One region of the Peribacillus sp. GL_122 genome, then DNA from elsewhere that is predicted to be linked to it. Evidence: riboswitches for the same ligand, from Rfam matches in the RefSeq annotation. Region 1 holds a riboswitch; each other region holds the start of a gene.
The links. Region 1 has a riboswitch for S-adenosylmethionine ahead of AC3ISB_RS16070 (bifunctional homocysteine S-methyltransferase/methylenetetrahydrofolate reductase). Riboswitches for the same ligand answer to the same signal wherever they lie in the genome.
Positions count from the first base shown of each region.

Region 1 (3,278 bases):
ATATCTTATTTAGCTTGTAAGCGATAGTGCTTATTTCGTATTCCTCAAGAACGATACTGGTCGCTCCGAAGGTATTTGTTTCAATGATATCTGCACCTGCTGCCAAATATTTTTCATGGATGGATTGAATGATTTCCGGTTGCGTCAGTGATAAATATTCATTGCAGCCCTCGAATTGTTCCCCGCCAAAATCCTCGACTGTCAAATTCTCCGCTTGAAGCATTGTTCCCATCGCCCCGTCAAGAAGGAGAATCTTAGAATTTAACTGATCTTGAATCGCTTTTTTATTCATGTACTGCCACCTCTGATGTATGTTTACTATCGACTTTTCTAATATATTTCGTAAGTTCCGCCGTCATTTCATAGCGAAGGAACGGAGTGATTAAATATATGCCCTTGAATTTTTCCCTTGCCGCGTCCACTAGCTCTCGCGCAATATTCACTCCTTCAATCCTTGACTTTACAGGGTCATCCCCTGCTAACGCCATGGCCCTTCTAACATTATCAGGCAATTTGATGCCTGGGATCTCATTATGGATGAATTCGGCGTTCCGGGTGCTTGTCAAGGGCATGATACCGATGAAAATCGGGGTTTCTAAATGTTTTGTGGCTTCATATACTTCTTCGATTTGCTCCACGGAATAGATTGGCTGTGTCAAGAAGGATTGGGCACCGCAGGCAATCTTCTTTTCCATTCTCAGTACGGCTTTATCCAGATATTTCACATTGGGATTAAACGCTGCCGCAATTTTGAAATTTGCCCTTTGGCCCAAACTTTGACCGGAATAGGAAAGACCTTCATTAAATTGTTTGACCATACTTATTAGGTCAAAGGAAGATAAATCATAAACCGAAGTGGCCCCCGGGAAATCCCCAATTTTTGAAGGGTCTCCGGTGATGATCAATATTTCGTTCAGCCCCACCGTCTGCAGACCCATTAAATGTGACTGCAGGCCAATCAAATTTCGATCACGGCATGTTATATGCACCATCGGCTCTATATTCAATTGGTTCTTCAGTAAATTAGCCAGTGCATCATTCGATATCCTTGGTGAGGCAAGCGAATTATCCGCTAATGTAATGGAATCGACCCCTGCTTTTTTCAAAACCTCGGCACCAGTCATGAAGCTCTCTATACCTAACTTTTTCGGTGGATCAAGTTCAACTAGAATCGTCCTTTCTGTTTTGGCCTTTTCGAACAGGGGACGTTCCAATTCTCTATCATTCACTTCAATTATTTCTATTTCACGGGATTTCGTAAATTTCTCTTTCACAGGAGCCAAACTTCCAATCGCATTCTTTACAGCTTGAATATGCAGCGGAGTCGTTCCACAGCACCCTCCTATGATCGCAGCACCCTGCTCACGAAGTTCTAGGGCACTTGAACCGAAATATTCCGGCACAGCTTTATAGACGAGCCTTCCATCCACATAATCCGGGAGGCTGGCATTTGGGTATATGGCAATTGATGCTTGCTTTGGCAAACTCACTTCTTCCAAGGCCCGAATCATATGATGTGGACCGAGACGGCAATTCACGCCAACAACATCGGCACCCAATTGCTCGAGTTTTTGAAAGGCTTCATTTAAATGGATTCCATTTTGAAGATTTCCCAGTTCATGCATCGAAACATTTGCGATGATCGGCAGTCCAGTTTCATTTTTAACGATTTGCAGGACAGTTTCCAGTTCTTCCAGGTCATAAAATGTTTCCAAGAGAATCCCATCAGGGTTTTCCATCAAAAGACTGTATAGCTGTTCACGAAAACCCCGTTTTATCTCTTCAATACTTAAATCCGATTTCCTGATGCTCCGCTGTGCCCCTATGGTACCGAAGACGTATGCCTTTCCTTTTGCCGCTTTTTTAGCAAGAATGACTCCCTGGCGATTGATTCTGCTTACTTCATCTTCAAGTCCATACCGTTTCAATTTGTTGAAATTGGCTCCATATGTATTCGATTGAAGGATATCTGCACCAGCTTCCAGATAGGCACGGTGGATGGACTCTATTTGATCTGGGTTCGTGCAGTTTAATTCCTCATAACATTGATCGATGCCATTTGAATACAATAAGGTCCCCATTGCCCCTTCCCCAACCAGTATTCTTTCTTTCACGTCTTTACGAAAATTCATCATTACACCCTCTCTCAAAAACAATCCTGTTTTTGTCGTATTCTATGAGTATGAGAGAAAAGGAAAAAAACCTTCTCAAAGAAGAAGGTTTTTTGAAACATTCTCCTCATCTATCAAGCTCTGCTTGCTGGATTTAGCACCTTTGCCTAAGCTGGTTGCTGAGGTTTCTTCGGGCCAGTCCCTCCACCTCTCTCGATAAGATCCATTATATAATTTTCACAAGATTTCAAAATTTGATTATATTTAATTTACATTAATAATCTGTCAATTTCAATACCTGATCGACATTTTTTTCACTTTTGCAAAAATCATTCAATCTTTTACAGCTTGAACCCTCATCAAGATCCTTTGTTTCCAGTCTTCCGCTAACGAGTCTAGTGTAAGTAAAGCCTTTGCGCCTTCCAGCCCATCTCGTTTATGAAGAATTACCTCTGCTGCATAATGAACTGAAATTTTTTCTTGCAAACGATCTATCAGCACAATCTCGTTTTGTTTAGTTATCGTTCCTTCTTGAAGTACTCTTGCAAAATAACCAGTGAAACTCGTTTTCAGCACGAGTTCCAAAAACTTAGGTTCTTGATTGAAGTGGGAAATGGTCGAACAAGGTATCCTCCCTTGGTTAATTTGAACAATCACTTCTCCTATTTGATAAATATCGCCGATATACGTTGATTCTTCCCTCATCCCCGCTATGGTTAAATTTTCACCGAATGCAGGGATTTCCAGCTTTTTAGAGAATTTTTCATTCCATAATGAATAATGCTCAAAGGGGTAAAAGCACAAAGCGCGATCAGGACCTCCATGGAACTTTACATTACCTACCCCATCACCAATTATACCTGATTTAGTCACTGTCACATTATCCTTTGCTTGTTTATCCATTGCTGAAAAGATATCGATATTCGAAAAAATTTCATGCTTCGGCTTCCCGGCATGAAGTGCTCTAATTTTTCCATTTTGCATTTTGCATCTTCCATTCATATTTAATGTATATCATCCTGTATGTATAAATTATACTAAAAATCCATTTTATTCTGTAGTTTTTTATAAGAATATGACAATGCAAAAGCCACATGAGCCGTTAAATGGGCGAAATATCATTGATTTCCAGAAAAATTCATAGGTTAGTTTCAGTAATTTTGTTGC
Region 1 is NZ_CM174415.1:3,343,673-3,346,950, forward strand. It holds gene metH (methionine synthase) at 1-292, opposite strand, end outside; gene AC3ISB_RS16070 (bifunctional homocysteine S-methyltransferase/methylenetetrahydrofolate reductase) at 285-2,132, opposite strand; SAM riboswitch class I at 2,236-2,334, opposite strand; gene AC3ISB_RS16075 (MOSC domain-containing protein) at 2,445-3,095, opposite strand.

Region 2 (3,278 bases), 1.4 Mb from region 1:
GGAGTTCAATCTGGAAATGTACGAATGGAAGGTGGCAAATGTTTTTTCATCAAGGCACAAAAACGAAAGGGCCCAGTTAAGCCTATTATTTATGAAAAAAATATCATAAAAATGCGTAAGTAAAATGAGGTTTGCTTGCTTAAAAACTATTTTACTAAAATGATAGAGGTGAATGAAGTTGATCTTTCGTACCATTGATACGGACAAAGATAAAGATATTATCATTAAATTCAGGAAAGATTCCTATGTTGTAAGTTTTGGATCTGAAGATGGTTTTGGAGATGAAAATACATATCTGCAACGAATGAAAGAACGGGTCCGCAAATTTCCGGATGGACAGGTGATCATTGAAAAGGACCAAGAACCGATTGGACAAATGGAACTTCAAATTCGTGAGTATGAAGGAACGGAGATTGGCTATGTGAATCTTTTTTATCTTATTCCCGATTACCGCAGTAAAGGCCTTGGCAAGGAATTGGTTCACTACGCAGAAAACTTTTTCAGGCAATTTAATGTATCCGAATATCATTTAAGGGTTTCTCCGGAAAATGGAAGGGCGATTCGTTTATATACGAAATCAGGCATGATGAAGATAAGGGAAGAAAATGAAAAATACCCTGTATGGAGAATGAGTAAAACATTATAAAAACGAAATAAAATTATATTAATATAATTTAAAAACCATCAATTCACTATACTATGAAAATGTTTAGAACGAAAAAAATATGGTTGACTTTAGAGAAATTAGAATATATAGTGAAGGACATAATTAAATATAACGTTAATTCTTATCAAGAGATGTGGAGGGACTTGGCCCTATGATACCTCGGCAGCGGGTTTTTACTTTTGTAAAAATACTGTGCTAATTCCAACGGACGAAAGTTTGAAAGATAAGAAGGAGCTTTTCTTAGATAATTAATTTAAGAGTTTACTCTTTTTTATGTCTAAAAGAGGCCTCTTCTGTCTGATGACGGAAGAGGCCTCTTTTGTTTATTCAAAATGTATATGGTTATTTGGATTATTGGTGCATTTACTCATAAATTCCAAAAATTCAACCCTAACATTATGAAACTTTGCAAAGCTCTTCTCTGGATAATGAATTCGTACAAATAAACAGCATGGGGGGAGATTGGATGATTGAGTTTCAAAATGTCAAAAAGGTTTATCAAACAAAGAAACAGACTGTCGAGGCTTTGAAGGGCATTAATTTGACAGTTGAAAAGGGGGATATATTCGGTGTAGTCGGTTATAGCGGGGCCGGGAAGAGTACGTTGATCAGGTTGGTCAATTTGCTTGAACATCCTTCAGATGGTTCGGTGATTGTTGGGGGCAAGGATTTAACCAAATTGAACGCGAAGGAATTGCGGGCAGAAAAGAAAAAAATCGGGATGATCTTTCAGCATTTCAATTTGCTAAACTCAAAGACTGTTTTTGATAATATCGCCATGCCGCTGATTTTATCGGGAACCCCTGGTAAAGAAATCAAAAAGCGGGTAGGCGAGCTGTTGGAGTTCGTTGGCTTATCAAGCAAAGCAAAGAGTTATCCGGAACAATTATCCGGCGGTCAAAAGCAGCGGATCGGCATTGCGAGAGCATTGGCTACAAATCCATCGATCTTATTGTGTGATGAAGCTACCTCGGCATTGGATCCACAAACAACGAGTGCAGTTCTGCAGCTCTTAAAGAAAATCAATAAAGAATACAATATTACCATTCTGCTAATCACTCATGAGATGTCTGTCATCAGGGAAATTTGCAATAAGGTAGCGGTCATGGAGGGCGGATGCGTCGTTGAACAAGGTTCGGTTTTCGAAGTGTTTGCGAAGCCGCAAACGGATATTGCAAAAAACTTCGTGAGAACGGTCATACATGACGAAATTCCACAAAGTTTCCTAAAAAGCATAGGGTCCCATATCCCGATTATTTGGAAAATTAATTTTATTGGGACTACTTCGGGTACTCCTTTACTTTCAACCATCTCGAAGAAATATGATGTTCATTTAAGTGTCTTATCAGCCAATATTTCTGAAATTCAGGAAACGCCTTTCGGGAATTTGATCATCGAAGTGACCGGGAACAAAAATGAGGTGGACAAGGCTTATCAATATATTAAAGATGAGGGGATTCTCGTCCAGGAGGTGCAGATAAATGGGTAATACGCTTTGGGGAATGGAAATAACAGCAGATCAGCTGTCGACAGCTTTCGGTGACACACTTTATATGGTAGCCATCTCATTGGTATTTTCCGGATTGATTGGGCTTCCGCTCGGTATCCTGCTTGTCATTACAAGAAAGGGTCACATCCTGGAGAATAAATGGGTCTTTAATGTATTGAACCCGATCATCAATATATTGCGGTCGGTTCCTTTCATCATCTTGCTTGTAGCACTTATTCCGTTTACGAGAATGATTGTAGGCAGTGCAATCGGAACGAATGCGGCCATTGTTCCGCTAATCTTTTACGCGGCTCCTTATATCGCCAGGCTTGTGGAGAACTCCCTGTTGGAAGTGGACAAAGGGATCATCGAGGCAGCTCAGGCGATGGGGGCGACGACATGGCAAATCATTTATCGCTTTTTGATTCCCGAGGGACTCAGTTCGTTGATCCTTACATTTACAACAGCGACAATCGGGCTTGTTGGATCTACGGCCATGGCAGGTGCCGTCGGTGCAGGCGGGGTCGGAGATTTAGCTTTGGCTTACGGTTATCAAAGGTTTGATACGATGACGATGATCGTCACAGTGGCGGCGCTCGTGATCATCGTTCAATTATTGCAATCCACCGGGAATTTTGTTTCAAGAAAAATCAGAAGAAGATAAAAATAACAGGAGGTAGGAGAAATGAAGAAAATCTTATTAACGATCATAGTATTGGCATTGGCCATCGTGTCTGCAGCATGCGGGAAAGAAGAAGGTGCATCAGGCGGTTCGGATGATGTGAAAACAGTAAAAGTCGGTGTCAGCAGCGGGGATACAAGAACATGGGAATACATTGTCGACATAGCGAAAGAGGAAGGGCTTAATATCGAACTGGTCACTTTCAATGATTATATCCAACCGAACCTTGCTTTAAGTGAAGGTGAAATTGATGCTAATTCATTCCAAACGGTCGCTTACTTCGATGAATTCGTTCAAGATCAAAATCTAAAATTAGAGGCCATCGGGTCGACTGTCATTGCGCCTATGGGCCTTTATTCGAAAAAACATAAAAATCTCAAAGATCTTCCGGATGGCGCTACGATTGCCGTTCCGAATGAAGCAACAAACTTTGGTCGTGC
Region 2 is NZ_CM174415.1:4,702,710-4,705,987, reverse strand. It holds gene AC3ISB_RS22795 (nuclear transport factor 2 family protein) at 1-80, shown strand, start outside; gene AC3ISB_RS22790 (GNAT family N-acetyltransferase) at 179-646, shown strand; SAM riboswitch class I at 786-897, shown strand; gene AC3ISB_RS22785 (methionine ABC transporter ATP-binding protein) at 1,134-2,156, shown strand; gene AC3ISB_RS22780 (methionine ABC transporter permease) at 2,170-2,820, shown strand; gene AC3ISB_RS22775 (MetQ/NlpA family ABC transporter substrate-binding protein) at 2,842-3,278, shown strand, end outside.
Region 2: it holds a riboswitch for S-adenosylmethionine, as region 1 does, so the genes downstream of both, AC3ISB_RS22785 (methionine ABC transporter ATP-binding protein) here and AC3ISB_RS16070 (bifunctional homocysteine S-methyltransferase/methylenetetrahydrofolate reductase) in region 1, are expected to answer to the same signal.

Region 3 (3,278 bases), 2.0 Mb from region 1:
ATTACCCGGTTTTCCCACATATTACCCTTCCCTGTCAGGAACAGGATCAATCCTAATATTATGCCTATAAAAAAGGTTGCCACTACAGAGACGCTTGTCATGTAGAGCGTTTCTTTCGTTGCTTCAATAATGTCTTCCCAATCAATATTCGGCAATAATTCTTCAAGCATGAGTAATCACCTCCACGCCTACCTGCTGTGCTTTAATGAATTCGATTGCGCGGAGCATTTCATCCTCTGTGCCATCAAGATGGATAAACAATGTTCCATATGAACCGCTTCTTGTTTGGGATATCTTACCTTGAACGATATTGACATCCAACTCGAAGTTTCGTACAAGCTTGGTGATCAACGGGCTTTCTGCATGATCACCTACAAAGGTCAATTGAATCACTTTGCCTGCAGGATAACGTTCGAGCAAATGGTCCATCGTTTCTTTCGTTTCTTCTGGTTCCGTTACCTGCTGCACGAAACGCTTCGTCATTTGTTCTTTAGGATTCTTGAAAACATCCAGGACAGGACCCTGTTCAACAACTTGCCCGTTTTCCATTACGGCGACGCGATGACAGATTTTACGTATTACATGCATTTCATGTGTTATCAAGACGATCGTCAATCCTAGGCGCTGATTGATGTCAACAAGCAATTCGAGTATGGAGTCGGTAGTCTGCGGATCCAAGGCAGATGTCGCTTCATCACACAGCAGCACTTTAGGGTTATTTGCCAGAGCCCTGGCTATTCCCACCCTTTGCTTTTGCCCTCCGCTTAATTGTGAAGGATAGGCCTTTTCCCTGCCTTCCAGTCCGACTAACTTGATCAATTCGTTCACACGCTTGGTCCGTTCAGTTTTAGAAACTCCTGCAATTTCCAATGGGAAAGAAATATTTTCCTGAACGGTCCTTGACCATAATAGATTGAAATGTTGGAAAATCATGCTGATTTCTTGACGGGCCTTACGTAGCTGAGCCCCTTTAATTTTTGAAATTTCCTTCTCAGCCACCACAACGGATCCCTCTGTAGGAGTTTCCAATCCATTGAGCATTCTGATCAAAGTACTTTTCCCCGCTCCACTGTATCCGATGATACCGAAAATCTCACCTTTATTTATTTCAACATTCACATTATTTACAGCCTTGATCGTCTCACTGTTTCCTTTTCCTGTTCGGAACAGCTTACTGACTTTCGTCAATGTAATCATTAATCCTCACCTCTTTTATCCAATAAAACCTATGAACTTAGTTGATTTCTCTACATTATTAGTCTGTTTCTCATATCATGCACATGTTTTCCTCATTAAAACAGAAAAAACCTTTCTGCATGAGCAGAAAGGCAGGTGAAGAAACAGGCCTTTCTCTCATCTTCCAAAGTAATTAAACTTTGTGTGAATTGGCACCTTTCCAAGGAAATCTCCTTGTCGGTTGCCGGGTTTCATCGGGCACATCCCTCCACCTCTCTTGATAAGAGCTAATATATAGAATATTTGTACATCATTAAGTTCTTTAGTATGGAGAAATTTTATCATAGATAAAAAAGGAGCGCAATGTATATTATTTCTAGTTCAAGAATGACAGGAACTTTGGTTAAAGCGTTTTGGAAGTCAAGGAAACGATATTCGTCGCTTTTTCAATTGCCTGCTCCAAATCTTCTATTAAGTCGTCTACATTTTCAATCCCGATGGATAAACGGACTTGATCGGCGCGCACACCCGCTTTCGCAAGACCCGCCTCATTCAATTGTTGATGGGTCGTACTGGCTGGGTGGATGATCAAGCTCTTCGCATCCCCTACATTCGCCACATGGGACCATAATTCCACCGAATTGATAAGTTTTGCCCCAGCTTCGCGATTACCTTGTATTCCAAAAGTCACGACAGACCCGGCTCCCTTAGGTAAATATTTATCCGCAAGGGCTTTATCGGGATGATCCTCATCACCAGGATGCGAAACCCAAGTCACGGCAGGATGGTTTTTTAAATATTTAATGACAGACTTGGTGTTTGATAGATGCTCTTTCATCCTTACATGCAGCGTTTCAAGTCCAAGCGTAAACTGGAATGCACTTTGGGCACTTAGCGCAGGGCCTAAGTCTCGAAGTAACTGAACTCGGGCTTTCGTTATGAATGCGGCAGGTCCTACTGCCTCGGCGTATACAAGACCGTCGTAGCTTGGGTCAGGCTCCGTGAAGCCAGGGTAGTTTGGCGAGTTCCAATCGAACTTCCCTCCATCCACGATGACACCGCCTAGTGTCGTTCCATTTCCCAGAAGCCATTTTGTAGCGGAATGGATGACGATGTCCGCGCCAAAATCAATTGGTCTGCAAAGATACGGTGTTGCAAAGGTATTATCAATGATTAAAGGTATGCCGGCTTCATGGGCGATTTTCGCTACCGCTTCAATGTCAAGCACCCTCAAACTTGGATTACCGATCGTTTCGGCAAAAATGGCTTTAGTTCTTGGCGTAATCGCCCTTTTGAAATTTTCAGGGTCATCGGGAGAAACGAACTTCACTTTGATCCCATACTTGGGAAGAGTATTTTCAAAAAGGTTATACGTACCGCCATATAATGTAGAGGCTGAAACAATCTCGTCACCTGCAGCGGCAATGTTCAGGATTGAAAGTGAGATGGCAGCCATTCCGCTTGCTGTTGCCAACCCGCCGATACCGCCTTCCAATAAGGCCATTCTTTCCTCAAAAACGCTGACCGTGGGATTATGAAGCCGTGTATATATATAGCCATTCTCCTTTAGGCCAAATAAATTCGCTGCATGGTCGGTGTCTTTGAACAAATATGCATTGCTTTGGTAAATAGGAACTGCACGTGCACCTGTTTCATCAGCTTGCAGACCGCCATGAACACTCAATGTTTCGAAACGCAACTTTTTCCCTGACATATGATTTCACCTTTTTCTATGGATTTAGTTGGAATTATATGATATCTGGCCTTTTATAAACAAAAAAACCACTTCAACAAGAAGAGGTCTCAAGAACACACCTCATCTACCAGAGCCAACACTCTGCTGGAATTAGCACCGTATATAAAATTTATACCGGTTGCCGGGCTTCGTCGGGCCAGTCCCTCCGCCACTCTTGATAAGAACTATTAAATTCTGCCATTACTTAATTCAAAATATAGCATTTTAGAATAAATCAGTCAATAAATTGTTAGAATATTCTTTGTTTAATTCCGATCTCGCGTTCAAATGTCCGCAACAAAGAAACCAACCACGGTTCTGATTGGTTTCTTAGCTGATTTCCTTAAGCAATCCGTACAAATAAGGA
Region 3 is NZ_CM174415.1:5,310,863-5,314,140, forward strand. It holds gene AC3ISB_RS25900 (methionine ABC transporter permease) at 1-170, opposite strand, end outside; gene AC3ISB_RS25905 (methionine ABC transporter ATP-binding protein) at 163-1,197, opposite strand; SAM riboswitch class I at 1,351-1,463, opposite strand; gene AC3ISB_RS25910 (O-acetylhomoserine aminocarboxypropyltransferase/cysteine synthase family protein) at 1,580-2,890, opposite strand; SAM riboswitch class I at 2,990-3,096, opposite strand; gene AC3ISB_RS25915 (thioredoxin family protein) at 3,242-3,278, opposite strand, start outside.
Region 3: it holds a riboswitch for S-adenosylmethionine, as region 1 does, so the genes downstream of both, AC3ISB_RS25905 (methionine ABC transporter ATP-binding protein) here and AC3ISB_RS16070 (bifunctional homocysteine S-methyltransferase/methylenetetrahydrofolate reductase) in region 1, are expected to answer to the same signal.